Regions from separate parts of the Hymenobacter humi genome, predicted to be linked through region 1. Evidence: riboswitches for the same ligand, from Rfam matches in the RefSeq annotation. Region 1 holds a riboswitch; each other region holds the start of a gene.

Region 1 (7,002 bases):
AAAGTGCCGGCCGCAGTAGGCCGTTTTGCCCTCGTAGAAGCCCGAAAATGTGTTTTTCGGGCTTCTATCTTTTCCCCTTCACCCTAGCCCACCTATTGCACCATCATGGAACACGACCTGACTTTTCAGAAAATCAAGGAGCAAGTAGAACTCCCCGAACTGCTGACCCACTACGGCTATAACCTCAAAAAAGGGGAGGACTTAGGCAAAGGCAAATGGCACGTTTTCGAGGGGATGATACGCTTGTGGTTTTCAAAGGGCGGGGTAACGATTGGATGTACTTTAACAGTCACGATGACCGCGACAAAGGCAGTGTCATCGACTGGATGAAAAACCGGGTGAACTCCGGCCGCATCGTGGGCATCGACCAGCAACCCGGCCGCAACGTCTGGCAGACTGTGAACGACCATTTCCGGGCCTACCTGAACTTGCCCGAAGACCAGCGGCCCAAGCTGGAATTACCTCCCATCAGCATAACTGCACCCGGCGAGAAATTCCACAGCATCTACACCAAAGACTGCCGGCCGCTGGAAAATACCGCCTACTTGGAAAGCCGAGGTATTACCAGAAGCACGATACAAAATCCGCAGTTTGCCGGTCGAATCCTAAACCAGCTGCACACCGTGCAGAAGGAAGGAATGCCGGCTAAGACATTCGTAAACACAGCTTTTCCGGCTTACCACGAGGGGCGCGTAGTGGGCTTGGAACTGAAAGGGGAGGGCTACAAGGGCCAGGCCCCGGAGAGCGAGTTTTCCCGCTCGTTGTGGCTGAGTAAGCTACCCGAAGGCCGGCCCGCCGCGCATATGGTAGTGGCAGAATCTGCGCTCGATGCGTTGTCATACGCGCAACTGCACCCCGGCGAGAAAGCCCTGTATGCGTCCACGGCGGGCGTACTCACTCAAAACAAGATTTTTGAGATGAAGCGCCTGCTCAGCGAGGAACGGATTCCGAGTATCAGGGCTGCCTTCGACAACGACACCCAGGGCCACCACTACGACACGCGCCTACTCGCTGGCTTCGCCAGTGAGCAAAACCCGATGAAAGTAGTCCGGGAGCATAAGCATCTGCTGACCGTCGAAGTCACGGCCACTAACCCGGCCGGGGTGCAGGCGCTGACCAACCACCTCAAAGCATACAACGACCAGACCGCCCGCCAGTACCGCGACCAGGCCGGCGAAACCAACACCCAGGCCGTGAGCCAGACCCTGCGCGACGAGATGATAAGCTCGACGAAGCTAGGCCCCAATACTTATCAGTTTCACGTTCCAATGAACCGCGAGGCGTTGGGGGCATTCAACCAGGGCGCGACGCAAAGCCTAGCCTTTGAGCATAAGATTGAAATCGTCAAGAGCCAGGGCAAGGATTGGAACCAGGACTTGAAGCAGGACCAGATGCAGCAGGTAGTGAAGCGGGAGCTTGGCCCGGTGGACGAAAACCAGTACGGCTTTGGAATGGACCACTGGAAAAATGAGCCCATAGAAGGCGTTGGCAAAATTACCGCGCAGCACCAGGCACAGGCCGAGGCCCGCGAGAGGGAGAGCGACTGCTAACCGTGGAGTTTCGGGAGAGCCGGGATGAAATGTCCCAGCTCAGCACTTTGCAGCAGAACCTAGAGAAAGCGGGCCTGAGCATCGACCATTCGCTACGGTTGGAGGGTGCCCAGCCCCGCGAACTTGCTACCGAACTGACCTTGCGCTACCCGGTTGCTTCGGCCCAGCTCCCGGCCCTGAGTGCCGCCCTCGACGCACTGGCCACGAACCCCAAGGCCACGGTCATTGAGCCGGTGCAGGACCAAACGGAACGCCGGGAACTTGCCACCGCCCAGGAAATCGCACAGCAACAGAAGCGGGCGGAGCAGCAGCAGATACAGCCGAGTAATTCACCCAGTCAAGACCAGGCCCGGCGCGAGTTTATCGACGCGGCCGTGCCAGTGGCGCAATCGCTACGGGAAAACGGCGGAGGATTGCAGGCGGCCTACTTGCAACAGGTAAGCAAAAGCCTGCTCAAACAGCCGGAAATCAAACCACTGGACCAAGAGAATCTAGTTAAGGTACTGGCAAAGATTGACCAGGTGCCGGCTCTCAAAGACAGCCACAGCGTCGGCCAGCTACGCCAGGCCATGCAGGTACTCAATCCCCCAATCAAGCCGGAGCAGACGCAAACGCAGCAGCAGGAGCGCCGCCGCGGCCCCAAGCTTTAGGGTTCTGGTTAGCGGGGGCTGATTCCGCAGCGGGGGATAGGCAACGATGTAATCAGCGGCGTAGCCGGTTGCCGCTACCTGTTGGCCAAAGCATATCAGGCGTTCCCGGAAGCAGAGGCCCCACGGCGTTTGCGAATGCTGGATGCACTTGCTTAGTGCCTGCTTGTAGTCGTTGCCTAGCTCGTACTGGTTACCGTCCTCGTCAAGCACTACCCCGCGCTGCTCGTCATAAGGAAACGTGAATGAGTTGGCGAAAAACCCTTGTACTAACTGCTGGCCATTCGCTACTCGCTGCTGTACATCAGCAAAAAAATCCCATTCGTTTTTCATGATAGACCAGTGTTTGAATCAGTACAGCCCATACCCACGGTTTAACCCGCTAACGCATCAGTTCCGACTATAGGGCTAAAATTAGCATTAAAGCTCAATTCGGCAGCCCCTATATGCAGGAGCAGGGCAGCAGCAGGCGGTGCCGCAGGAACCCGAGCCGCCTAACTAGGGTCCCCTCAGGAAACGGAAAAAATCGCACGTTAAGGAAAGCGGGTTTCCGTGCTGCCTCGCCACCGCCGCCTCAACCGCCCTGACCGTTGCTATTTCTTTTCGCCCTCGGGAGGTGCCCATTCACGCCGACGGAGCCCGTGGGAAACGGGCCCGCTGCGGTAGGTTTCGTCCTAAAGACGGCAGTCCTGCGCCTATTACGAGCCGATAGCACCGCTAACTGTTCAACTTCTAACCAGGTAATACAAGCAGTCCGGCCTGATTAGGAACCGGCCTCCCACCAAATGGTTTGTCCCCAAGCAGTGCCCGATAAGTATGCTACCCCAGGGCCGCCAGGTAACACGTTCGATGGCAAATCTCCCGGCCGGAAAGTTTACTCCACAGCGCCACGTAAGCAGTCCTCGCGGCATTTTCTTCGGCCTGCTATCATACCCGGTTTTATTTATCTTTGCACGGCATACGGTGATGGATTTCCACCGCGAACCGCCGGGGCCCGGGTCCTGCGCTGATGATTCCTACTGAAACGGACGGCCACGCGGGCCGCCCGGGTAGCTCATCGTATCGTTCGCTTTCGTGCATCTCGCCCTTCTTTTTGCTGCCCGCGGCCCTGCCGCACCCGCTTTCCCCTTCTTTCCGCTTTTGCGTCCGCACCGGTGGGCCAACGGGCTGGCGTATGCGTGAGCTGCTGCAAGCCCTCGACACGCGCCTGCTGCTGTGGGCCAACGGCCACCACCACCCGCTTGGGGATGCGGTGATGTGGTGGGCCAGCCAAACCTTCACCTGGGTGCCCTTTTATGCCGCGCTGCTGGCGCTGCTGGCCGTGCGCTTTCGCCGCCGGGCGTGGCTGCTGCTGCCGCTGATTGCCGTGCTCCTCCTGCTCAGCGACCAGGTGGCCTCCGGCCTGTTCAAGCCTGGTTTCAGCGGCTGCGGCCCAGCCACGAGCCGGCGCTGGCCGGGCAGCTGCGCTACCTGCACGCCTACCGGGGCGGCACCTACGGCTTCGTGTCTTCGCACGCCAGCAACGTGTTTGCCCTGGCGTTCTACCTCTACTTCACGGCCCGCCGGCAACTTCCCTGGCTGGCCGGGGTGCTGTTTCCCTGGGCCGCGCTGGTGGCCTACAGCCGGGTGTACCTGGGCGTGCACTACCCTTCCGACGTGCTGGTGCCCGTGCTGGTGAGCCTGGTGCTTGCCTACGGGGTGAGCCGGCTGTACGCCTGGGGCGAAGCACGGCTGATGCCGCCCGTTCCGCCCCCACCAGCCTAGCAACGCGGGCCCGTCTCCGGCGGGGTGTCCCCTACGTTTTTCTTTTACCGTTTCCCGCTGTCCGTGTTTCCCTTTTCCATCCCGCGTCGTCTGTTTCTCGTCCTGCTGCTGCTGGCCGTGCCTTCCCTGCTGTTTGCCTGGGGCGCCTGGAGCCACCAGCGCATCAACCGCGCCGCCGTGCTGGCCCTGCCGCCGGAGCTGCGCACGTTCTTTTACAACCACGCCGACTTTGTGACGGAGGAGGCCGTGATGCCCGACGCGCGCAAGTTCGTGTTGCACGACCGGGCCGAGGGGCCGCGCCATTTCATCAACCTCGAAGCATACCCCGTGCCGCTGGACCAGCTGCCCCGCACGGCGGCCGAGGCGCGTAAGCTGTACGATGCGGCCACGCTGGCCAAAAACGGGACGCTGCCCTGGACCATTCAGGAGAACCTGGCGCAACTGACCCAGGCCATGAAAAACGGACGCAAAGACGAAATCCTGTTTCTGGCCGCCGACCTGGGCCACTACCTGGGCGATGCGCAAATGCCCCTGCACACGTCGGCAAACCACGACGGCCAGCTCACGGGCCAGACCGGCATCCACGCCTTCTTTGAAGGGCAGCTGCCCGAGCTGTTCGGCGCGGCCTACCGCTTCGACGTGGGCCCGGCCACGTACCTGCCCGACCCGGTGGCGGAAACCTGGCGTCTGCTGGCCGGGAGCTACGCCAGCGCCGACACGCTGCTGGCCGTGGAGCGGCAGCTGCAGGCCGCGGTGCCCGCAGCCGACCGCTACGAGCACGACGCGCAGGGCGCCATCCGCAAGACCCAGTTTAACGACGACTACCACGCTTCGGCCTACGCCACGCGCTACCACCAGGCCCTGGGCTCTTTCGTTGAGCGCCGGCTGCGGCTGGCCGTGCAGTCCACCGCCAACTTCTGGTTTACGGCCTGGGTGAACGCCGGCCGGCCCGACCTGCGCCGGCTGGACGCGGACTACGCCACGCGCAGCAACGCCCACAACCTGAAACACGAGCTGCGCCTGCTGAAAAAGGGGCGGTGGACCTGAAAACCAACCCGGAATTTTAGCGATGCGCCCCCATGACTGCTCTTTCTACCCTGCCCCTGCTGCCCGGCGGGTTGCCCCTGGATACGTTGCTGATGGTGTGGGGCAGCTGCCTGCTGTTCGGCTTCGTCCTCGGCGTGTACGACCGCCGGCTGGCCGCGCTGGGGCCCAGGCTGCCCTTCTACGTGCTGGGCATCGTCAGCTTTACGGCGTTCTTTCACGTGGTCTACGAGGGCCTGTTTCGCCACCTGGGCGGGGGCACCATCCTGCTCTACGGCCTGGGCAGCCTGCTGGTGGGGCTGCTGCTGGCCGCCGGGGGCTTTGGCTGGCCCGATTGACCTAAACCAAGCCTCTATCTTATCTGCACCTCTTCAGCACGTTTTATGAACCGTTCGGTGTTAGTGATTGGGCTGGGAGGCTTGCTGGGGTCCGTGAGCCGCTACTGGGTGCAGCAGTACTTTCTGCGCTACGTGCCGGTGGGCTTCCCCTGGGCACCTTCCTGGTGAACGTCAGCGGCTGCCTGCTCATCGGCCTGCTGCTGGGCTTCTTTGAGCGGCACACCGCCGCCCGCTGGCCTGGCGGCTGTTTCTGACCACGGGCTTCTGCGGGGGCTTCACCACGTTTTCCACGTTCGCCTACGAGAGCGTGACGCTGGCCCGCACCCACGAACTGCTGCTGCTCTTCGCCTACGCGGCCGGCAGCGTGCTGGTGGGCATGGTGGCCGCCTTCGCCGGGCTGTGGCTGGCGCGGTTTGTTTAATTCCACCCGGGCCTTATCTCCTCTCGCCATGCCGTACCACAAGATTCTGATTTACGCCGATGCCAGCCCGCAGGCCTACCACGCCGCGCGGGCCGGGCTGGACCTGGCCGCCGCCCTCGGCGCGGAGGCGGCTTTCGTGTGCGTGCTGGACGAGGCCCTGGCCATCGGCAACATCGACGCCGGCCAGACCCACCCGGAAGCGGAGGCCTTGCTGCTGGCCCGCGGCGAGGAGCTGCTCGACCAGCTCGCGGCACTGGCCTCGCCCGGGCTGCCGCTCACCCGCTTTCTGCCTTGGGGCTCGCCCGCCGAGCAGGTGCTGGCCACCGTGGAAGCCTGGCCGGCGGACCTGCTGGTGGTCGGCACCCAGGGCCGGCACGGCCTGCTGGGCCTGCTGCTGGGCGGCGCGGCCGAGCACCTGATGGAGCGCGCCCACTGCCCCGTGCTGGTGGTGCCGCTGCGCTAGCCCCCACTTCATTTTATCACGCTGCTAATCCCCCTTTCTGCTGTGGCCTTTCGCCCTCCCCGTCTTGCGCTCTTTCGGCCCGTGCTGGCCATGGACCAGGTCCCCCACCTGCTGTTTCTGGGCCGCTGGCTGCTGATATGCGCCGGCGTGGGCCTGCTGGTGGGCACCGCCTCGGCCGGCTTCCTGCTCGCCCTGGACTGGATTACCACCTGGCGCGAAGCCCACCGGTGGGTTATTGCGCTGCTGCCGGCCGCCGGCTTCGTCATCGGGGCCAGCTACTACTACCTGGGCCAGGGCGTGGTGAAGGGCAACAACCTGCTCATCGACGAGATTCACAACCCCCGTAAGGTCATCCCGCTGCGCATGGCCCCACTCGTGCTCTTCGGCACGCTGGCCACCCACCTGTTCGGCGGCTCGGCGGGCCGGGAGGGCACGGCGGTGCAGATGGGCGGCACCCTGGCCGACCAGCTCACCCGCCTGCTGGGGCTGCGGCCCCGCGACCGCAAGCTGCTGCTCATCGCCGGCATCAGCGCGGGCTTTGCCTCCGTGTTCGGCACGCCGCTGGCCGGGGCCGTGTTCGGGCTGGAAGTGTTTTGATTGGCTCCATTCGCTACGACGCCATCGTGCCGAGCTTTCTGGCCGCCGTGAGCGCCGACCTGGTGACCCGGGCCTGGGGCGTGGGCCACACGCAGTACGTGCAGGCTCGACGCGCCGGCCCTGGCGCCGGTGCCCCTGCTGCTGGCGGTGGGCTGCGGCATCCTGTTCGGGCTCACGG
Region 2 (7,002 bases), 120 kb from region 1:
CCTTACGGGGGTTGTGAATCTCGTCGATGAGCAGGTTGTTGCCCTTCACCACGCCCTGGCCCAGGTAGTAGTAGCTGGCCCCGATGACGAAGCCGGCGGCCGGCAGCAGCGCAATAACCCACCGGTGGGCTTCGCGCCAGGTGGTAATCCAGTCCAGGGCGAGCAGGAAGCCGGCCGAGGCGGTGCCCACCAGCAGGCCCACGCCGGCGCATATCAGCAGCCAGCGGCCCAGAAACAGCAGGTGGGGGACCTGGTCCATGGCCAGCACGGGCCGAAAGAGCGCAAGACGGGGAGGGCGAAAGGCCACAGCAGAAAGGGGGATTAGCAGCGTGATAAAATGAAGTGGGGGCTAGCGCAGCGGCACCACCAGCACGGGGCAGTGGGCGCGCTCCATCAGGTGCTCGGCCGCGCCGCCCAGCAGCAGGCCCAGCAGGCCGTGCCGGCCCTGGGTGCCGACCACCAGCAGGTCCGCCGGCCAGGCTTCCACGGTGGCCAGCACCTGCTCGGCGGGCGAGCCCCAAGGCAGAAAGCGGGTGAGCGGCAGCCCGGGCGAGGCCAGTGCCGCGAGCTGGTCGAGCAGCTCCTCGCCGCGGGCCAGCAGCAAGGCCTCCGCTTCCGGGTGGGTCTGGCCGGCGTCGATGTTGCCGATGGCCAGGGCCTCGTCCAGCACGCACACGAAAGCCGCCTCCGCGCCGAGGGCGGCGGCCAGGTCCAGCCCGGCCCGCGCGGCGTGGTAGGCCTGCGGGCTGGCATCGGCGTAAATCAGAATCTTGTGGTACGGCATGGCGAGAGGAGATAAGGCCCGGGTGGAATTAAACAAACCGCGCCAGCCACAGCCCGGCGAAGGCGGCCACCATGCCCACCAGCACGCTGCCGGCCGCGTAGGCGAAGAGCAGCAGCAGTTCGTGGGTGCGGGCCAGCGTCACGCTCTCGTAGGCGAACGTGGAAAACGTGGTGAAGCCCCCGCAGAAGCCCGTGGTCAGAAACAGCCGCCAGGCCAGCGGGGCGGCGGTGTGCCGCTCAAAGAAGCCCAGCAGCAGGCCGATGAGCAGGCAGCCGCTGACGTTCACCAGGAAGGTGCCCAGGGGAAGCCCACCGGCACGTAGCGCAGAAAGTACTGCTGCACCCAGTAGCGGCTCACGGACCCCAGCAAGCCTCCCAGCCCAATCACTAACACCGAACGGTTCATAAAACGTGCTGAAGAGGTGCAGATAAGATAGAGGCTTGGTTTAGGTCAATCGGGCCAGCCAAAGCCCCCGGCGGCCAGCAGCAGCCCCACCAGCAGGCTGCCCAGGCCGTAGAGCAGGATGGTGCCCCCGCCCAGGTGGCGAAACAGGCCCTCGTAGACCACGTGAAAGAACGCCGTAAAGCTGACGATGCCCAGCACGTAGAAGGGCAGCCTGGGCCCCAGCGCGGCCAGCCGGCGGTCGTACACGCCGAGGACGAAGCCGAACAGCAGGCAGCTGCCCCACACCATCAGCAACGTATCCAGGGGCAACCCGCCGGGCAGCAGGGGCAGGGTAGAAAGAGCAGTCATGGGGGCGCATCGCTAAAATTCCGGGTTGGTTTTCAGGTCCACCAGCTGCCCCTTTTTCAGCAGGCGCAGCTCGTGTTTCAGGTTGTGGGCGTTGCTGCGCGTGGCGTAGTCCGCGTCCAGCCGGCGCAGGTCGGGCCGGCCGGCGTTCACCCAGGCCGTAAACCAGAAGTTGGCGGTGGACTGCACGGCCAGCCGCAGCCGGCGCTCAACGAAAGAGCCCAGGGCCTGGTGGTAGCGCGTGGCGTAGGCCGAAGCGTGGTAGTCGTCGTTAAACTGGGTCTTGCGGATGGCGCCCTGCGCGTCGTGCTCGTAGCGGTCGGCTGCGGGCACCGCGGCCTGCAGCTGCCGCTCCACGGCCAGCAGCGTGTCGGCGCTGGCGTAGCTCCCGGCCAGCAGACGCCAGGTTTCCGCCACCGGGTCGGGCAGGTACGTGGCCGGGCCCACGTCGAAGCGGTAGGCCGCGCCGAACAGCTCGGGCAGCTGCCCTTCAAAGAAGGCGTGGATGCCGGTCTGGCCCGTGAGCTGGCCGTCGTGGTTTGCCGACGTGTGCAGGGGCATTTGCGCATCGCCCAGGTAGTGGCCCAGGTCGGCGGCCAGAAACAGGATTTCGTCTTTGCGTCCGTTTTTCATGGCCTGGGTCAGTTGCGCCAGGTTCTCCTGAATGGTCCAGGGCAGCGTCCCGTTTTTGGCCAGCGTGGCCGCATCGTACAGCTTACGCGCCTCGGCCGCCGTGCGGGGCAGCTGGTCCAGCGGCACGGGGTATGCTTCGAGGTTGATGAAATGGCGCGGCCCCTCGGCCCGGTCGTGCAACACGAACTTGCGCGCGTCGGGCATCACGGCCTCCTCCGTCACAAAGTCGGCGTGGTTGTAAAAGAACGTGCGCAGCTCCGGCGGCAGGGCCAGCACGGCGGCGCGGTTGATGCGCTGGTGGCTCCAGGCGCCCCAGGCAAACAGCAGGGAAGGCACGGCCAGCAGCAGCAGGACGAGAAACAGACGACGCGGGATGGAAAAGGGAAACACGGACAGCGGGAAACGGTAAAAGAAAAACGTAGGGGACACCCCGCCGGAGACGGGCCCGCGTTGCTAGGCTGGTGGGGGCGGAACGGGCGGCATCAGCCGTGCTTCGCCCCAGGCGTACAGCCGGCTCACCCCGTAGGCAAGCACCAGGCTCACCAGCACGGGCACCAGCACGTCGGAAGGGTAGTGCACGCCCAGGTATACCCGGCTGTAGGCCACCAGCGCGGCCCAGGGAAACAGCACCCCGGCCAGCCAGGGAAGTTGCCGGCGGGCCGTGAAGTAGAGGTAGAACGCCAGGGCAAACACGTTGCTGGCGTGCGAAGACACGAAGCCGTAGGTGCCGCCCCGGTAGGCGTGCAGGTAGCGCAGCTGCCCGGCCAGCGCCGGCTCGTGGCTGGGCCGCAGCCGCTGAAACCAGGGCTTGAACAGGCCGGAGGCCACCTGGTCGCTGAGCAGGAGGAGCACGGCAATCAGCGGCAGCAGCAGCCACGCCCGGCGGCGAAAGCGCACGGCCAGCAGCGCCAGCAGCGCGGCATAAAAGGGCACCCAGGTGAAGGTTTGGCTGGCCCACCACATCACCGCATCCCCAAGCGGGTGGTGGTGGCCGTTGGCCCACAGCAGCAGGCGCGTGTCGAGGGCTTGCAGCAGCTCACGCATACGCCAGCCCGTTGGCCCACCGGTGCGGACGCAAAAGCGGAAAGAAGGGGAAAGCGGGTGCGGCAGGGCCGCGGGCAGCAAAAAAGAAGGGCGAGATGCACGAAAGCGAACGATACGATGAGCTACCCGGGCGGCCCGCGTGGCCGTCCGTTTCAGTAGGAATCATCAGCGCAGGACCCGGGCCCCGGCGGTTCGCGGTGGAAATCCATCACCGTATGCCGTGCAAAGATAAATAAAACCGGGTATGATAGCAGGCCGAAGAAAATGCCGCTGAGGACTGCTTACGTGGCGCTGTGGAGTAAACTTTCCGGCCGGGAGATTTGCCATCGAACGTGTTACCTGGCGGCCCTGGGGTAGCATACTTATCGGGCACTGCTTGGGGACAAACCATTTGGTGGGAGGCCGGTTCCTAATCAGGCCGGACTGCTTGTATTACCTGGTTAGAAGTTGAACAGTTAGCGGTGCTATCGGCTCGTAATAGGCGCAGGACTGCCGTCTTTAGGACGAAACCTACCGCAGCGGGCCCGTTTCCCACGGGCTCCGTCGGCGTGAATGGGCACCTCCCGAGGGCGAAAAGAAATAGCAACGGTCAGGGCGGTTGAGGCGGCGGTGGCGAGGCAGCACGGAAACCCGCTTTCCTTAACGTGCGATTTTTTCCGTTTCCTGAGGGGACCCTAGTTAGGCGGCTCGGGTTCCTGCGGCACCGCCTGCTGCTGCCCTGCTCCTGCATATAGGGGCTGCCGAATTGAGCTTTAATGCTAATTTTAGCCCTATAGTCGGAACTGATGCGTTAGCGGGTTAAACCGTGGGTATGGGCTGTACTGATTCAAACACTGGTCTATCATGAAAAACGAATGGGATTTTTTTGCTGATGTACAGCAGCGAGTAGCGAATGGCCAGCAGTTAGTACAAGGGTTTTTCGCCAACTCATTCACGTTTCCTTATGACGAGCAGCGCGGGGTAGTGCTTGACGAGGACGGTAACCAGTACGAGCTAGGCAACGACTACAAGCAGGCACTAAGCAAGTGCATCCAGCATTCGCAAACGCCGTGGGGCCTCTGCTTCCGGGAACGCCTGATATGCTTTGGCCAACAGGTAGCGGCAACCGGCTACGCCGCTGATTACATCGTTGCCTATCCCCCGCTGCGGAATCAGCCCCCGCTAACCAGAACCCTAAAGCTTGGGGCCGCGGCGGCGCTCCTGCTGCTGCGTTTGCGTCTGCTCCGGCTTGATTGGGGGATTGAGTACCTGCATGGCCTGGCGTAGCTGGCCGACGCTGTGGCTGTCTTTGAGAGCCGGCACCTGGTCAATCTTTGCCAGTACCTTAACTAGATTCTCTTGGTCCAGTGGTTTGATTTCCGGCTGTTTGAGCAGGCTTTTGCTTACCTGTTGCAAGTAGGCCGCCTGCAATCCTCCGCCGTTTTCCCGTAGCGATTGCGCCACTGGCACGGCCGCGTCGATAAACTCGCGCCGGGCCTGGTCTTGACTGGGTGAATTACTCGGCTGTATCTGCTGCTGCTCCGCCCGCTTCTGTTGCTGTGCGATTTCCTGGGCGGTGGCAAGTTCCCGGCGTTCCGTTTGGTCCTGCACCGGCTCAATGACCGTGGCCTTGGGGTTCGTGGCCAGTGCGTCGAGGGCGGCACTCAGGGCCGGGAGCTGGGCCGAAGCAACCGGGTAGCGCAAGGTCAGTTCGGTAGCAAGTTCGCGGGGCTGGGCACCCTCCAACCGTAGCGAATGGTCGATGCTCAGGCCCGCTTTCTCTAGGTTCTGCTGCAAAGTGCTGAGCTGGGACATTTCATCCCGGCTCTCCCGAAACTCCACGGTTAGCAGTCGCTCTCCCCTCTCGCGGGCCTCGGCCTGTGCCTGGTGCTGCGCGGTAATTTTGCCAACGCCTTCTATGGGCTCATTTTTCCAGTGGTCCATTCCAAAGCCGTACTGGTTTTCGTCCACCGGGCCAAGCTCCCGCTTCACTACCTGCTGCATCTGGTCCTGCTTCAAGTCCTGGTTCCAATCCTTGCCCTGGCTCTTGACGATTTCAATCTTATGCTCAAAGGCTAGGCTTTGCGTCGCGCCCTGGTTGAATGCCCCCAACGCCTCGCGGTTCATTGGAACGTGAAACTGATAAGTATTGGGGCCTAGCTTCGTCGAGCTTATCATCTCGTCGCGCAGGGTCTGGCTCACGGCCTGGGTGTTGGTTTCGCCGGCCTGGTCGCGGTACTGGCGGGCGGTCTGGTCGTTGTATGCTTTGAGGTGGTTGGTCAGCGCCTGCACCCCGGCCGGGTTAGTGGCCGTGACTTCGACGGTCAGCAGATGCTTATGCTCCCGGACTACTTTCATCGGGTTTTGCTCACTGGCGAAGCCAGCGAGTAGGCGCGTGTCGTAGTGGTGGCCCTGGGTGTCGTTGTCGAAGGCAGCCCTGATACTCGGAATCCGTTCCTCGCTGAGCAGGCGCTTCATCTCAAAAATCTTGTTTTGAGTGAGTACGCCCGCCGTGGACGCATACAGGGCTTTCTCGCCGGGGTGCAGTTGCGCGTATGACAACGCATCGAGCGCAGATTCTGCCACTACCATATGCGCGGCGGGCCGGCCTTCGGGTAGCTTACTCAGCCACAACGAGCGGGAAAACTCGCTCTCCGGGGCCTGGCCCTTGTAGCCCTCCCCTTTCAGTTCCAAGCCCACTACGCGCCCCTCGTGGTAAGCCGGAAAAGCTGTGTTTACGAATGTCTTAGCCGGCATTCCTTCCTTCTGCACGGTGTGCAGCTGGTTTAGGATTCGACCGGCAAACTGCGGATTTTGTATCGTGCTTCTGGTAATACCTCGGCTTTCCAAGTAGGCGGTATTTTCCAGCGGCCGGCAGTCTTTGGTGTAGATGCTGTGGAATTTCTCGCCGGGTGCAGTTATGCTGATGGGAGGTAATTCCAGCTTGGGCCGCTGGTCTTCGGGCAAGTTCAGGTAGGCCCGGAAATGGTCGTTCACAGTCTGCCAGACGTTGCGGCCGGGTTGCTGGTCGATGCCCACGATGCGGCCGGAGTTCACCCGGTTTTTCATCCAGTCGATGACACTGCCTTTGTCGCGGTCATCGTGACTGTTAAAGTACATCCAATCGTTACCCCGCCCTTTGAAAACCACAAGCGTATCATCCCCCTCGAAAACGTGCCATTTGCCTTTGCCTAAGTCCTCCCCTTTTTTGAGGTTATAGCCGTAGTGGGTCAGCAGTTCGGGGAGTTCTACTTGCTCCTTGATTTTCTGAAAAGTCAGGTCGTGTTCCATGATGGTGCAATAGGTGGGCTAGGGTGAAGGGGAAAAGATAGAAGCCCGAAAAACACATTTTCGGGCTTCTACGAGGGCAAAACGGCCTACTGCGGCCGGCACTTTAGAGGCGCGGTCCGCGCTGCACTTTAGGAGCTTCCACCTTCGGCGCTTCCACGGTTACGGCCTGGGTGGTGCCTTTTACCGTCTGCTCGGCGCGGGTGCTCTGGCCTTGCTGCAACTCGTGCGCGGCGGGCCGGACTTCGATACACGCCTTGGCGGCGTTTACCTGCACGGTTCCATCGAACTTTCTACCTCCGTCGGCGCTGGCCATGTTAGACAAGTCCACGGCCTTCCCTTCTTTCAGGTCGTGGCTCTGCTCTTTCGTTAGCTTAACTCCGGCGATGGTGTCATGCAAAGTAACTTTGTTCTCTGGCAGAATGACAACTTTGTTCATGGCTTTATCCACTGAAACGTAGCCGTTGTACTCCTGGCCCTTCTCGTCCTTGAGGCCGCGAATGAGGCCCGCGTTACCCTCGGTT
Region 3 (7,002 bases), on a different contig from region 1:
GCAAAGCCTGCTCGTGCAAAGCTCCACGCTGGAAGTGCAGCGCCAGCGCGCCCTGAGCCGCACCGGCTACGACGTGCCCCGCACGCTGGTCGATGTGCAGTACGGCCAAATCCAGGGCCCTTTCAACGACCGCAGCATCAACGTGATTCAGCAGACCTCGCTGCCGAGCGTGTACGCGGCCCAGCGCAAGCTTTTGGAGGGCCAGACCCTCACGGCCGAACAGCGGGTGCGACTGCAGCGCCGGTTGCTCACGCAGGACATCAGCGGGGCCTACTACCGCCTGCTCACCGACTACCGGCGCCTGCGCCTGCTGCGGCGGCAGGACAGCCTGTACCGCCGGGCCGCCCGCGCCGCCAGCATCCGCTACCGCACCGGCGAAACCAACCGCCTCGAGCAGGTGTCGGCCGCAGCCCGGGCCCAGGAGCTGCAAAACCGCCTGGCCACGCTCCAGACCCAGCTGCTGGTGCAGCGCCAGCAGCCTGGGCACGCTGCTCAACACCGGCGCCGCCATCAGCATCGACACCACGGCTCAGCCTGCTGGCCCCACTGGCTGTGGGCGATACAGCGGGCATTAGCGCCGCCACCAACCCCACGCTGGCCGTGCTGCAGCAGGAGCTGACGGTAAGCCAGCAACAAACCAAAGTGGAGCGCCTGCGCCGCCTGCCCGACATTCGGGCGGGCTATTTCAACCAGTCCATCAACCAGGAGGGCGGGTACCAGGTGGGGCAGCTGGGGCTGTCGCTGCCGCTGCTGGGCGGGGCACAGAAAAACCGCGTGGCCGCCGCCCGCATCGGCGAGCAGGTGGCCACGGCGCAGCTCACTTACGCCACGGCCCAGCCTGCAGGGCCAACTGCGTGGGCTGCGCCTGCAGCTGGCCCGCGCCCGCGCCTCGCTCACCTACTACGAGAAAACGGCTCTGCCCCAGGCCCGCCTCATGCTCGTCACCGCCGAAAAAAGCTTCCGGGCCGGCGACATCGACTACGTGACGTACGTGGTGAACACCGAGCCCGCGTGGCAAATCCAGGCTGCTTATCTCGACCAGGCCGGCCAATACAATGAGTTCGTCGTTGCGCTGCAGGCCCTTGCCGGCACCGATGACCAATAGCCCTTTCGGGCCTCTCCATTTCAGCTTTTCATGCGCTATTCTTCCTTGTTTTCGTTTCTTCCGCTCGCCTCGCGCGAGTCGTCTGTTGTTCCCGGCTCCGCGCGTAGGAGTTGGTCGGTGCTGGTGGTTTTGCTGCTGAGTGCCGGTGGCCTGCCCGCGTGCCAGAGCAAAAATGAGCCGGCCAAAGAGGCCGCGCCGGTGGCCGCTTCCGCCCCCGCGGCCCACGCAGGCGAGGTCACCATCAGCCCGGCCCAATACACCGCCGCGGGCATCGAGACGGGTGGCTTCACCCTCAAAAACATGACCTCCGACGTGCAGGCCAACGGCGTGGTGGACGTGCCCCCGCAAAACCACGTGTCCATCAGCGCGGTGCTGGGCGGCTACGTGCAGCAGGTGAAGGTGCTGCAGGGCCAGTTTGTGCGCAAAGGCACTGTGGTGGCCGTGCTGCGCCACCCCGACTACCTCAAGCTGCAGCAGGAATACCTGCAGGCCCGCGCCCGCCTGCAGTTTCTGCGGCAGGACCTGCAGCGCCAGCAAACCCTCGACGCCGAAGACGTGGGCGCCAAGCGCAAGCTGCAGCAGGCCCAGGCCGAGTACCAGACCGAGCAGGCCACCGAGCGCTCCCTGGCCGGCCAGCCTGCGCCTGCTGGGCCTCTCGCCCGAGCGCCTGCGGCCCAGTTCGCTCACGCCCAGCGTGGCGCTCACCACGCCCATCAGCGGCTACGTCAAGTCCGTGAGCATCAACCCCGGGCAGTTTGTGAACCCCCAGGACGTGCTGGTGGAAGTAGTAGACCGCACCGGCCTGCACCTGGAGCTGAAGGTGTTCGAGAAAGACATTGCCCGGGTGCAGAAGGGCCAGCGCGTGCTCTTCAAAATCCCGAACAGCGGCGTAGCCCAGGAGCAGGAAGCCGAGGTATTCCTGGTGGGCCAGGCCTTCGACGACGATGCCCGCACGGTGCGCGTGCACGCCCACTTGCACAAGCCCTCGGGTATGCTGCCCGGCCAGTACGTGGCCGCCCACATCCAGACGGCCGGAGCCCGGCACCGCACCCTGCCCGAAGAAGCCGTGATTCAGGCCGGAGAGGTGAGCTACATCTTCGCCCGGCAGGGCAGGGGCGCCAGCGGCTACCGCTTCCGCCGCTACAAAGTGCAGACCGGCCCGGCCCAGGATGGCGACGTGACCATCACCCCGCTCGAGGCCCTGCCCGATACCACGCAACTGGTGCGGCGCGGCGCCTATTTCCTGGAAGCCGAGCTCAGCAAAGGCCAGGACGAGTAGCTGTCGGCGTTTGGGAAGCTACTTGGTTTAGCTCAATTAATCGGATTCAAGGTCCGTGTATTCGATTGGCCTCACCCCCGCCTATCTCCGGGGTGAGGGGGCCGGAAGATTGTAGCGCGGACTCTGTAGTCCGCGTCCCCGGCGGAAACCCGAACGACACCCAAACGGCGCGGGGACGCGGACTACAGAGTCCGCGCTACACTCGTTTGGCTCCCCTCTCTTTTGGAGAGGGGCCGGGGGTGAGGTTCCGGCCGGGGGTGAGGCGTAACCAGTACACCGACTTTGAAGCTGCTCTAAGCAGGGCCAAGCCCGACAACAACCCCAATTGCGCAGCCGAACAATAAGCGCCTACTTTTGCTCCCGCAACTGGTGATGGGGTACCACCACGAACCGCCGGGGCCTCCGGGCCCATGAGCTGATGACTCCTACTTACACCATGGCCGCCCGCCACCGTGGGGCGGCCGTATGTTCGGTCATTCACTGCGCTGCTCATGGCATTTGGCTCTTCTGGTTTTGGTCGTCGTTTCGAGGTGCTGGGGCAGGCGCCGTACCTGGTTTTTCTGCTTCGCTGGCTGCTGATTTGCGCGGTGGTGGGCGTGCTGGTCGGGTCGGCGTCGGCGTTTTTTCTGCTGTCGCTTGATTGGGTGACGGACTGGCGTGAAAGTCACGCCTGGGTTATCTGGCTGCTGCCGGTGGGGGCTTCATCATCGGGGCCAGCTACCATTACCTGGGCCAGAGCGTGGTGAAAGGCAACAACTTGCTCATCGACGAAATCCACAACCCGCGCACCACCATTCCGCTGCGCATGGCGCCGCTGGTGCTGTTTGGCACGCTGGCCACGCACTTGTTTGGGGGCTCAGCAGGCCGCGAGGGCACGGCCGTGCAAATGGGCGGCGCGCTGGCCGACCAGCTCACGCGCCTTCTGGGGCTGCGGCCCCGCGACCGTAAGATTCTGCTCATTGCGGGCATCAGCGCCGGATTTGCGTCGGTGTTTGGCACGCCGCTGGCCGGGGCGGTTTTTGGGCTCGAAGTATTTCTGATTGGCTCAATTCGCTACGACGCCATTGTGCCGAGCTTCCTGGCGGCCGTCGCGGCCGACCTTGTGACCAAGGCCTGGGGCGTGGGCCACACGGCTTACCCGCAGCTGGAGGTGCCGCCCATCTCGCCGGGCGGGCTGCTGCTCACGGTAGGCTGCGGCATTTTGTTTGGGCTCACGGCCCGCGGCTTTGCCACGCTCACGCACCAGGTCGGGCACGTTTTCAAGCGCATTGCCTATCCGCCGATGCGGCCCGTGGTGGGCGGCGTGCTGGTGGCGCTGGCCGTGGCCGCGCTGGGCACCACTAAGTACATTGGGCTGGGCATCCCCACCATTGTGGCGGCATTTCAGGCTCCGCTGCCGCCGCAGGATTTTCTGCTCAAGCTGCTGCTTACGGCCCTCACGCTGGGCTGCGGCTTCAAGGGCGGGGAGGTCACGCCGCTGTTCTTTATCGGGGCGGCGCTGGGCTCGGCGCTGGCGCTGGTGGTGCCGCTGCCGGTGGCGCTGCTGGCAGCCATGGGCTTCGTGGCGGTATTCGCGGGCGCGGCCAATACCCCGCTGGCCTGCACCTTCATGGGGCTGGAGCTCTTTGGGGCCCACGCGGGCGTGTACCTGGGGCTGGCGTGCGCCGCGGCCTACCTGTTTTCGGGCCACACCGGCATTTATTCAGCTCAGGTTATCGGGCACGCCAAGCACCTGCGCTTTGGACGAGAGCAGGGCCGGCAGCTGGGCGAAATCCCGGAGCACCGCAAAAAAGGGTAAGAGCGGGTTTGGTTTTTTTGGTTTTTGGACTGAGGTAGAGACGCAATATTTTGCGTCTCTTCGTTGAACGACACCCACGCGGTGCACACGACGAGACGCAAAATGTTGCGTCTCTACTTCGTTCTAGCTTTCCAGCTCAACTTTTAAGGAGTTGTTTTTTTCAGCCCAACCCGCGCTCGCCGAGGTGGGGCGGCTAGTCCAGCGAGGGCAGGAGCAGGACCGGAATCAGGCTTTCGTTTATGACCCGGGTCGTCACGCTATTGCTGGCAAACAGGCTGCCGAGCCGCCGGTGGTGGCGCACGATGAGCACCAGCAGGTCGGCGTCGAGCTCGGCCGCGCCCTGCAGGATGCCCTCGGCTACGTCGGCCTGATGCACGATTTTGCGGGGGCTGCCTTCGGGCACGTGCACCAGGCCGCTGTGGCACACCGAGAACTGGGCGCGGTGCCCAATCACGGCGTCCGGGTTGGTCTCGTCGGTGACGTGCACGACGGTGAGCCGGGCGGGCAGGCGCTCGAGCAGCTGCCGCACAATGCCGTGATGGTGGTCAACGTGGAAATCCCGGCCATCCACGGCCAGGGCCAGCCGGCGCGGCAGAACGTTGCCCCAGCCCGCCGTGGGCACCAGCAGCAGGGGATAAGGCGCAACGCGCAGCAGGTTTAGGGCCGCGGCGCTCACGGCTTCCTCCAGCTCGTCGGTCGGGTCGGGGCGCGCCATTATCATCAGTTCCGGCTCCTGCTGGCGTATGAGCTCGGCCGCGGCCCCCGTGAGAAATGTTTCGGCTACCTGCACCTGCGTGGGCAGGGCCGGCGCAGCCTGGCGGCGCGACGAAGCCCAGGAGTGAGCGGCAGCGGACGAAAGGAATTCGTCGTGGTTGGCGTGCACGCGCACCACGTGGGCCTGCAGCGGCGCGGCCAGTTCGGTGGCGTAGGCCAGGGCGCGGTCGGGCGCGGTCAGGGTGTCGGTAAGTACAACAATGGCAGGAGTCATAAGCAGGAGGAAAAGGAGAGGTGAAAAGTGTTGGAATAGCCGGGGCGGTTGCTGGTAAGGTGGGGCAGGAGGGGGCTCAACGGTTCAGGGCTTTCATGGCGTGGTAGAGCACCTTCACGTCGTGCTGGCCTTTGTAGACGGGCGGCGGCGCTTTGTCGAGCTTTAGCAGCTCGTACACCGCCATCTGGGCCGAGCGCACGGAGTATTCGATGGTGAACACCACGTCGTCGGGGATTTCGGTGAACTGGCCCAGGAAGGCGAAATTGGTCGAGCCCTTGGGCACCACCGCCGGCCGGTCGCCGGCCGTCCGGGTCAGAAACGGGCTGGTGATGAAAGGCAGCAGGCACGGAATGCAGTTGGCGGCGGCCACCAGCGCCGGCAGCTGCTCGGTGAAGTGCAGGTGGTGGAGTACTTCGGTCAGGATTTCCTCGCCCGTGCAGTCGCACATTTTCTTTTTCACGTAGTCGCCCACCCGGTCCGGAAACAGGCCGTAGCCCCAGAACACGGTCACGTCGGCGGGCTGATTGGGGAAGTGCGGCTGGTAGGGCAGCGCCACCGACAGCAGCCACTCGAGTCCACGAGCGAAACCAGGGCCCCGGTGCCGGCACTGTTGCCCGAGAAATTGGCCATCAAATCGAAAAACTGGGTGCCCTGGCAGGTGACCGTAAACGACTCCCAGGTGGACTCGTCGGGGCGGCCGTTGAAGACGTGGGGCCGGCCAAAGTCGGGGTACTTGCGGGCCACGGTTTTCCACAGGTTCCAGGCCCCGTCTACCCGGGTGGTGTTCACCGATGGGGCGGCCTTCATCGAGCCCAGCGTGGTGTTGGACGCCATCGAGCCGTTGGTCATCAGCACCAGGTCCTGGGGCTGCACGGTCTGGGTTTCGGGCAGCTGGTTGTGCAGGTAGCGAATGGCCACCACTGTTTTCGTTTCGGGGTTTGGCGCAAAGGTCAGGTCGGTTATCTGGCAGCCCATGTGGAACTGCACGCCCTGCTCCCGCAGCCAGGACATGATGGGCAGCACCACCGAGTCGAACTGGTTGAAGGGCGTGCGGTCGGTGCCGGCCAGCGTGCCGAGGCGCGGAAACTCGTGCACGAAGCGCAGCAGGTAGCGCTTGAACTCCACGAGGCTGTGCCAGGGCTGGAAGGAAAACATGGTGGCCCACATCAGCCAGAAGTTGGTCCGGAAAAAGCCGGGCTTGAACCACGTGTCGACGCGCTTGGTGCCCAGCTCGGGCTCGGGCGTGCCCATGAGCTCTACCAGCTCCAGGCGCTCGGGCTCGGTGAGGCCCAGCGAGGTTACGTCAAGAATGTAGCCCCCGCTGTTCACCAGGCGCGCCTGGGCGTACGTCTTTATCTGCCGGTCAAATTCGACGATGTCGTCGTAAGCTGACTTGCCTTTGCGCGTGAGCGAGGGAATGGTGGCCAGCACGTCGTAAGTGCAGAAGTAGCTGAAATTGAGCATGCGGCCCCCGCGCAGCACGTACCCCAGCTCGGGCTGCTCGGCCTGTCCGGCCGTGTCGAGGCTGCCGCCGGCCATGGGGGCTTCCTCATAGATGTGGATGTTGGCGCCCGGCACCTGCCCGTCGCGGATGAGAAACACCGCCGCGGCAAAGGAGGCGATGCCGCCACCCACAAGGTAAGCCCGAATGGAGCCGGGGGAGTAGGGGTTGGCATGAGGGAAATGCAGAAAGCAGGGCATGGGGCAGGAAGAAGGCCGGGCGGCTAGCGGGGTGCGGGCAGGTGCAGGTGGTTGTTCACGTCGAGGGCCCCGCAGGCGTAGGCTTCGGCGGCGGCCTGGCGGCGGTCCACCCAGGTGTCCACGGTGCCGGT
Region 4 (7,002 bases), 110 kb from region 1:
CCATTCGCTACGACGCCATCGTGCCGAGCTTTCTGGCCGCCGTGAGCGCCGACCTGGTGACCCGGGCCTGGGGCGTGGGCCACACGCAGTACGTGCAGGCTCGACGCGCCGGCCCTGGCGCCGGTGCCCCTGCTGCTGGCGGTGGGCTGCGGCATCCTGTTCGGGCTCACGGCGCGCGGCTTCGCCGGCCTCACCCACGAAATCACGCGCCTGTTCAAGCGCATCGCCTACCCGCCGCTGCGGCCCGTGGTGGGGGGCGGGCTGGTGGCGCTGGCCGTCTTCGCGCTGGGCACCACCAAGTACATCGGCCTAGGCGTGCCCACCATCGTAGCCGCTTTTCAGGCCCCGCTGCCGCCGCAGGATTTCGTGCTGAAGCTGGTGCTCACGGCCCTCACGCTGGGCTGCGGCTTCAAGGGCGGCGAGGTCACGCCCCTGTTTTTCATTGGCGCGGCGCTGGGCTCGGCCCTGGCCCTGGTGCTGCCGCTGCCGGTGGCGCTGCTGGCGGGCATGGGCTTCGTGGCCGTGTTTGCGGGGGCGGCCAATACGCCGCTGGCCTGCACCTTCATGGGCCTGGAACTCTTCGGCGCCCACGCCGGGGTGTACCTAGCGCTGGCCTGCGCGGCCTCCTACCTGTTTTCGGGCCACACGGGCATCTATTCTTCGCAGGTCATCGGCCACGCCAAGCACCTGCGCCACGGCCGCGAGCAGGGCCGGCAGCTGGGCGAAATCCCCGAACACCGCAAAAATGGGCCGCCCCCAAAGGCGGCCCGCAACCCCACCCCATGAAGCGTCACATTCCCCAACCCCACGTTCCCTACACCGTGCTGCGGCTTTACTTTCAGCACGGTGCCCCCGTCAGCGGCCGGCAGGGCTGGCGCCGCCTGCTGGGCCGCCCGCTGGCCCACGAGCTGCTCAAGGCCGCCAAAGCGCAGGGCATCGAGCAGGCCATTGCCTTCAACGTGACGGCCGGCTACCTGGCCGGCGACGCGCTGCACCACGGCCACCACGAGCACATGCCGCTCAAACACCCGCAGTGCGTGGAACTGATTGACCACCCCGACCAGATTGCCGGCTTTCTGGAGCGCAACCAGGCCTTGCTGGCGCAGGTGCGCGTGCTGCTGCGCGACAGCGACAACGCGGAACCGCTTCGGTAGCCGGCACTCCTAACTGATTTGGTGGTGTCGCTGCCCGACAAGCGGCTAGCTTATCCCCCGATTGGCTTTTCTTCGGTTCGGACCAGTGCCAGGTACCCCGCTACGCCCAGCGCCACGGCGGCCGCCAGCCCGAACGTAAGGCCCGGCCCGCGAAACTGCCAGAGCAAGCCCGCGCCGGCGCTGGCCCCGAGAGCAGCCAGGCTGCTCAGCCCACCTAACGTACCCAAAGCCGCCCCGGTATCGGCCCGAGCGCACAGCGTGCTGACCCAGGCCTTGCCCACGCCCTCGGTAGCGGCGGCGTACAGGCCATACAAGCCAAAGAGCACCGCGAAGGCCCAGCCTTCGCGCACGAACGCCATGCCGCCGTACACCCCCGCAAACACCAGCAAGCCGGCGGCCAGCAGCCGGCGCGGCCCGAGGCGGTCGGCCAGGTAGCCCAGGGGCCACGCGCTGAGCACGTACGTGACGTTGTAGAGAATGTAGAGGCCGATGACGGCCGTAGCCGACAGGCCGCGCTGCCGGGCCAGCAGCAGCAAAAAGGCATCGGAGCTGTTGAACAAGGCAAACACCAGCAGCCCGCCCACCACCCGCCGGTAAGGCAGTGGCGCGGCCCGCCAGTAGCGAAACGAGGCCCAGAACGGCACCACCGGCCGCCCCGACGGCACGGCCCGCCGCTCGCGCAGTGCCAGGGTGAGGCCCACCGCCAGCACGCCCGGCACGAAGGCCCACAGAAACAGCGGCCGGTACTGCCCCGGATGCGCCGCCAGCCAGCCCAGTGCCGCGAGCGGGCCAAACACCGCGCCCAGCGTGTCCATGGAACGGTGAAAGCCGAACACCTTGCCCCGGTCGGCGGGCGTGGTTTCGTCGGCGAGCAGGGCGTCGCGCGCGCCGGTGCGCAGGCCCTTGCCCAGCCGGTCCACGGTGCGGGCCAGGAGCACCCCGGCCGGGGTGGCCAGTACCGCCAGCAGCGGCTTGGACAGGGCGCTTAGCCCATAGCCCCACTGCACAAAGGGCACGCGCCGCCCCAGCCGGTCCGACCATTGGCCGAAATAGCCCTTGCTCAAGCCGGCCACGGCTTCGGCCACGCCTTCGAGCAGGCCAATGAAAAACACCGAAAAGCCGATGGATTGCAGGTACAGCGGCATCACCGGGTAGAGCATCTCACTGGCCAGGTCCGTGAACAGGCTGATGAGCGAGAGCAGCCACACGGCGCGGGTCAGGTAGCGGAAACGGGACATCGGGGCGGTGGGGAAAGGTGAAGCAAGCCGTGGCCCCTGGCAGCATAGCAGGGGCCGGGGCTGGACTTAGGGTAGGACGGCCACCTGCTGGCTGAGCAGGAAGACGTCGGGTTTTATCAGGGCGACACTGGATTCGAGCTGGTCGTAAAAATTGGCCCGGATGCGCAGCTCGCTGGCTTTGTAGGTGCCGCCCGGCCCGAAGAGCAGGCGGAGCAGGCGCTGCTTATCCGCCTCGTCCTTGGCCCCGAGTTCGCCGGTGGTCTGCCAGCGTTGCAGCAGCGTTTGGCGCGGGGAAAGCGCGGCCGGGGCGTCGGGGTGGGGCTGGTTCAGGTGGGCCCACACGGCGGTAGGAAACACCGGCGTCGCGGCCGGACCGCGGCCAACGGCGGCCAACGCATTGCGGCGGTGCCGGAAATCCACGCTCGCTTCCGACGTGCGCAAGGTGAGCAGCCCAAGCGTGGCCCCGGCCAGGCCAAAGGCAATGCCGATGGGCCGGTACAGCGACTTGCGCACTTCCAGCAGCGACATCACCCCCGTGACGACCGTGCCCAGGGCCCCGAGCAGAATGGAAAGCAGCGTGAAGGTGCGCACCCGGCTGCTGGCGCGGTCCAGCAGGTAGTCGGCAATCTGGTCGGCCCGCTCTTCCTCGCAGTCCAGCTCGGCGGCGGTGCTGCTCACGGCCAGCGCCAACGCGCTGAGCTGCTCACCCACCCGCTGCCGCTCGCCCAGCCGGGCCAGGGAGCCCACCGGCGCGGCCGCCAGGCGGTGAAGGGCCGGCAGCAGGCCGAAGCGGTTGGCCGCTTCCAGCGCGGGGGCGTGAATTGGCCCCGCAAGAGGGTGTCGGCCAGCACTTGTTCGGGCGGCAGGACCCGACCCGGCAGGGGCATGGTCGCGGGGGAGGCGGGGGCGCATTCGACCTCGGCCCGCCGGCTGCCCTGGGCACGGGCTTCGCCAATTTTTGCCACCGCGCAGCCGTTTAACCAGAGGGCCAGGCTCAGACCGGCCAGCCAGGCGCCCCGGCGCTTTGAAAAGGACGTTGAGTGGATGAGGGATTTCATGGGCTACAAGGTACTGGTGCTGGTCAACGGGCGGCGGGCCTTGGTGTTTACCTCGGCGGGGACATTTCTAATTCGCAGGTTTATGATATCTTCGGCCCACAGTATTCGGTGATGGATTTCCACCGCGAACCGCCCAAGTCCCGGCTTGGCGCTGATGATTCCTACCTAGCTGGGGGCCCGTCCGGGCTCCCGGGGTAGTTTTCCTGTTCGCGCCTCGCCATGCTGCCTTCCCCCGCCGTCTTACGTTTGTTGCACTCGCTGCGGGCCGCGGGCCGGCACCACGCCCAACGCTGGGGCTGGAAAGCCCGCGGCTGGGGCTGGTGGGTCCGCCTCGCGGCCTGGCCCCGGCTGGTGGCGTGGCTGGGGCCGCCCGCCCCCGCCGACTACGCCAGTACCCGGCTCGGCCTCACCCGCCAAGACAAGCGGCGGGCACTGCTCTACCCGTGGCGGCTCGCCGCGGCCATGGTCCTCTGGCATGTCGCCCTGGTGCTGGTGCTGCTCAGCCTTTCGCCCTGGCCCATCCCCCGGTGCAGGTGCTCAGCTGGGCGGCCCCGCACCTGCGCCTGGCGTGGCTGGTCCTGCTGCTGGCCAGCGTGCTGGAACCGGACCACGACGACTGGCCCGCCGCACGCGCGGCGCTGCTCTTGCTGCCGCTGCCCGGTCTGGTGCTCTAAAGCGGAGGCTTACGCGGGTATTCCGGCCCCACGGCCCACCCTTGAGGCGGTGCCCGCTACTTCGCTACGCGGTAGACTCGGAGGAAGCCACCTTTCCAGCCCCTTCCGGGGTGGCCAGAAAGTACGCGTCCAGGGCCGCCGAGTACAGCGAGGTGCCCGCCCCCGGCACCGTGGGCAGCAGCTGCAGCACCTGGTAGCGGTCGGGGGCCTGCTGCTGCACCACGGCGATGCTGCCGGCGCCGCAGGAGATGTAGAGCCGGGCCCGGCGGGCGTCGTAGTAGATGCCGTCGGCTTCGGCCGGGATGGGCAGGCTGGCCACGCGCCGCCCGTCCGGGGTTGAATACACCACCAGCGCCCCGGCGCGCAGGCCACAAACAGCCGGTGGTGCCCCCGGTCCAGCGCCATGGGAATATTTTGGGTGGCGCCCGTAACGGGCCACACCGCCGTTTGCTTGCCGGTGCTGCGGTCGATGACTTCCACCTGATTCAGGGCCGGCTCGTTCACGTAGATAAGGGGGCCGTCCAGCTCAAACTGCTTGGCGTAGCCGGCCAGCGGAATCTCGCCGACCTTCACGTTGCGGGCCACGTCAATCAGGCCCAGGGCTCCGAAGCTTTTGCCCACGCCCACCACGAGCTGCCGGGTCAGGCTGTCGTAGCGCAGGTTGTTGCAGGCCTCGCGGAAGGCGTAGGAGCGTACTTTCTGGTAGGTCGTGCCGTCCAGCTCCGTCACGCGGCCGTCGCCCCCGGTCGAGACGAACAGGCGGTTGCCTTCGGGCCGGTACACCACCCACTTGGGCTCGTTGAAGCCGGGCAGGCTGGCCAGCGGCTGGCCGCGGCGCACGTCAATGACTTCCACGGTGTGGTGGTCTTCGGCAGCTACGAACAGCCGCTGGCCGGCCACGTCCAGGGCCATGAGGTCAAAGCCGCCTTTCACGTGCGGCAGGGGTACGGTGCGTTCCAGCGTCAGCAGCGGCGCGGCGCGGGGCGAAAGTGCGGCGGCCTGTTGGGCTTTGTTATCGGAGTGGCAGGCCCCGGCCAGCAGCAGCAGTGTTCCCGCGCCGACGAAGAACTCCAAACGTGCGTTATTCATAAGGAAAAATCAATAAATCAGCCGCGCTCGGCCAGCTCCTGGGCGGCGCTGCGGCGGTGGTAAATCAGGCGCATGCCGCTGGGCAGCACAAAGAGCAGCAGCGGCAGCGCCACCAGAAAGCCGCCAATGACCGACACGGCCAGCGGCTGCTGCATCTGCGCACCCAGGCCAATGCCCAGGGCCAGCGGCATCAGGGCCAGGATGGCGCCGATTGCCGTCATTAGCTTGGGGCGGATGCGCAGGGCAATGGCGAAGCGGATGGCCTGGTCCACGTCGCCGCCCTCGCGCAGGCTGGCGTAGAACTGATTGACGGTGAAAATGGCGTTTTCGGCGATGATGCCCACAATCATGATGATGCCCGTGTAGGAGCTTACGTTCAGCGGGATGCCGGTGAAAAACAGGCCCAGCAGGCAGCCCGTGATGCCCATCACCGAGATGAAGAGGATGAGCAGCGAAATCAGCCACTCCCGGAACAGGAACAGCAGCACGGTGAACACCAGCAGCGAGGCGGTGAGCAGAATCAGCTCCAGCTCCCGGAACGAGGACTGCTGCTCGGCGTAGGCCCCGCCGTAGACCACGGTGTAGCCCGGCGGCAGGGGCAGCTGCTGGCCCAGGCGCTGCTGCAGCTCCTTAATCGTGCTGCCCAAATCCCGGCCGTTGAGGCGGGCGGTGAGCACCACGGCCGACTTGAGGTTTTCGCGGCGCAAATCCACCTCGCCGGCTTCCACGTCGATGGCCGTGAAGAAGGCCAGCGGCTTGGCCGTGCCGTCGGGCAGGAAGATGAGCTGCTTTTGAGCTGCTCCAGGGAGTTCTGGCGGAAGTCCACGAAGCGCAGCAGCACGGTGCGCATCTGCTCGCCGTCCTGCACCTGGCCCACCTGCACGCCGCCGAGCATGGCGCTCTGGGCGGGCGAGACGTTGCCCTGGCTGGCCCCGATGCCCACCAGCGGCACCCCGCCGGTGAGGGCGTTGAGCTGGGTTTGGAAGTCGGTGGGCGTGAGCTTGAACTGGGCCAGCTTGGCCAAATCCGGCCGGAAGATGATGCCGGGGCCGGCCACCACCAGCCCGTCCTCGACGTCGGCCACGCCAGGCGTCTTTTCCAGCACCTGCCCGGCCTGGCGGGCCAGCTTTTCGAGGGTGGCCTGGTTGTCGCCGAAAATCTTGATTTCGATGGGGCTGGGCGTGCTCATCAAGTCACCCAACAGGTCGGCGATGCGCTGGCCGAAGTCGATGGTGAGCGCGGGCTGGGTGGCGTTGATGCGCTGGCGCAGCTGGTTGATGACCTGCGGGGTGGTGAGCTTATGGTCGGTTTTGAGCTGGATGGAGTAGTCGCCGTAGTTGGCCGGCACCGTGCGGAAGGCCATGCGGATGCCGGTGCGGCGCGAGTAGCTTTCCACGTCGGGGTGGGCGATGATGATTTTCTCGGCCTGGCGCAGCATGCGGTCGGTTTCCTCCAGCGAGGTGCCCGGCGGCGAGTAGTAGTCGAGCACGATGGTGCCCTCGTCGAGGTCGGGCAAAAAGCCGGTTTCGAGCTTGCCCGACACCAGGTAGGCCCCGCCGGCCAGCACCACCACGAACAAAATGGCCAGCACCGGCCGGGCAAAGAGCCCGGTGAGCCAGCTCAGCTTTTCGGCCTGCTCCTGGGCCGCGTTGTGGGCGTGGGCCTGCTTGCCGGCCCGGTAGCCGATGAGCAGGTGCAGCACCGGCAGCAGCAGCCAGGTCACCAAAAACGAGCAGACCATGGTAATCTGCATCGTGTCGGACAGCTCCTTGAAGAAGCTGCCCGCCAG

The links. A riboswitch is a leader RNA that binds a small molecule or an ion and turns the genes downstream of it on or off. The one in region 1 is predicted to bind fluoride.
Region 2: linked by a shared signal. The riboswitch ahead of ACFQT0_RS27950 (phosphatase PAP2 family protein) and the one ahead of ACFQT0_RS28765 (phosphatase PAP2 family protein) in region 1 are both predicted to bind fluoride.
Region 3: linked by a shared signal. The riboswitch ahead of ACFQT0_RS09505 (hypothetical protein) and the one ahead of ACFQT0_RS28765 (phosphatase PAP2 family protein) in region 1 are both predicted to bind fluoride.
Region 4: linked by a shared signal. The riboswitch ahead of ACFQT0_RS28005 (hypothetical protein) and the one ahead of ACFQT0_RS28765 (phosphatase PAP2 family protein) in region 1 are both predicted to bind fluoride.

Annotation. Positions count from the first base shown of each region.
Region 1 is NZ_JBHTEK010000004.1:145,638-152,639, forward strand. Features, by position in the region: gene ACFQT0_RS28745 (DUF3945 domain-containing protein) at 1-2, shown strand, start outside; gene ACFQT0_RS28750 (hypothetical protein) at 106-330, shown strand; gene ACFQT0_RS28755 (toprim domain-containing protein) at 276-1,550, shown strand; gene ACFQT0_RS28760 (hypothetical protein) at 1,580-2,200, shown strand; fluoride riboswitch at 3,151-3,223, shown strand; gene ACFQT0_RS28765 (phosphatase PAP2 family protein) at 3,539-3,961, shown strand; gene ACFQT0_RS28770 (zinc dependent phospholipase C family protein) at 4,025-5,008, shown strand; gene ACFQT0_RS28775 (hypothetical protein) at 5,041-5,343, shown strand; gene ACFQT0_RS28780 (hypothetical protein) at 5,389-5,511, shown strand; gene ACFQT0_RS28785 (fluoride efflux transporter FluC) at 5,594-5,764, shown strand; gene ACFQT0_RS28790 (universal stress protein) at 5,793-6,227, shown strand; partial or broken gene ACFQT0_RS28795 (chloride channel protein) at 6,318-7,002, shown strand, end outside.
Region 2 is NZ_JBHTEK010000004.1:28,420-35,421, reverse strand. Features, by position in the region: partial or broken gene ACFQT0_RS27980 (chloride channel protein) at 1-259, opposite strand, end outside; gene ACFQT0_RS27975 (universal stress protein) at 350-784, opposite strand; gene ACFQT0_RS27970 (fluoride efflux transporter FluC) at 813-1,070, opposite strand; gene ACFQT0_RS27965 (hypothetical protein) at 1,067-1,189, opposite strand; gene ACFQT0_RS27960 (hypothetical protein) at 1,235-1,537, opposite strand; gene ACFQT0_RS27955 (zinc dependent phospholipase C family protein) at 1,550-2,557, opposite strand; gene ACFQT0_RS27950 (phosphatase PAP2 family protein) at 2,621-3,211, opposite strand; fluoride riboswitch at 3,361-3,433, opposite strand; gene ACFQT0_RS27945 (toprim domain-containing protein) at 4,385-6,481, opposite strand; gene ACFQT0_RS27940 (DUF3945 domain-containing protein) at 6,585-7,002, opposite strand, start outside.
Region 3 is NZ_JBHTEK010000001.1:1,666,257-1,673,258, forward strand. Features, by position in the region: gene ACFQT0_RS09480 (TolC family protein) at 1-619, shown strand, start outside; gene ACFQT0_RS09485 (TolC family protein) at 553-1,059, shown strand; gene ACFQT0_RS09490 (hypothetical protein) at 1,141-1,467, opposite strand; partial or broken gene ACFQT0_RS09495 (efflux RND transporter periplasmic adaptor subunit) at 1,406-1,636, shown strand; gene ACFQT0_RS09500 (efflux RND transporter periplasmic adaptor subunit) at 1,773-2,384, shown strand; fluoride riboswitch at 2,744-2,819, shown strand; gene ACFQT0_RS09505 (hypothetical protein) at 2,876-3,130, shown strand; gene ACFQT0_RS09510 (chloride channel protein) at 3,127-4,182, shown strand; gene ACFQT0_RS09515 (universal stress protein) at 4,376-5,170, opposite strand; partial or broken gene ACFQT0_RS09520 (oleate hydratase) at 5,247-6,871, opposite strand; gene ACFQT0_RS09525 (BON domain-containing protein) at 6,895-7,002, opposite strand, start outside.
Region 4 is NZ_JBHTEK010000004.1:35,677-42,678, forward strand. Features, by position in the region: partial or broken gene ACFQT0_RS27980 (chloride channel protein) at 1-26, shown strand, start outside; gene ACFQT0_RS27985 (chloride channel protein) at 124-786, shown strand; gene ACFQT0_RS27990 (DUF190 domain-containing protein) at 783-1,154, shown strand; gene ACFQT0_RS27995 (MFS transporter) at 1,205-2,392, opposite strand; gene ACFQT0_RS28000 (hypothetical protein) at 2,459-3,304, opposite strand; fluoride riboswitch at 3,549-3,621, shown strand; gene ACFQT0_RS28005 (hypothetical protein) at 3,771-4,124, shown strand; gene ACFQT0_RS28010 (YncE family protein) at 4,134-5,213, opposite strand; gene ACFQT0_RS28015 (efflux RND transporter permease subunit) at 5,231-5,995, opposite strand; partial or broken gene ACFQT0_RS28020 (efflux RND transporter permease subunit) at 6,226-7,002, opposite strand, start outside.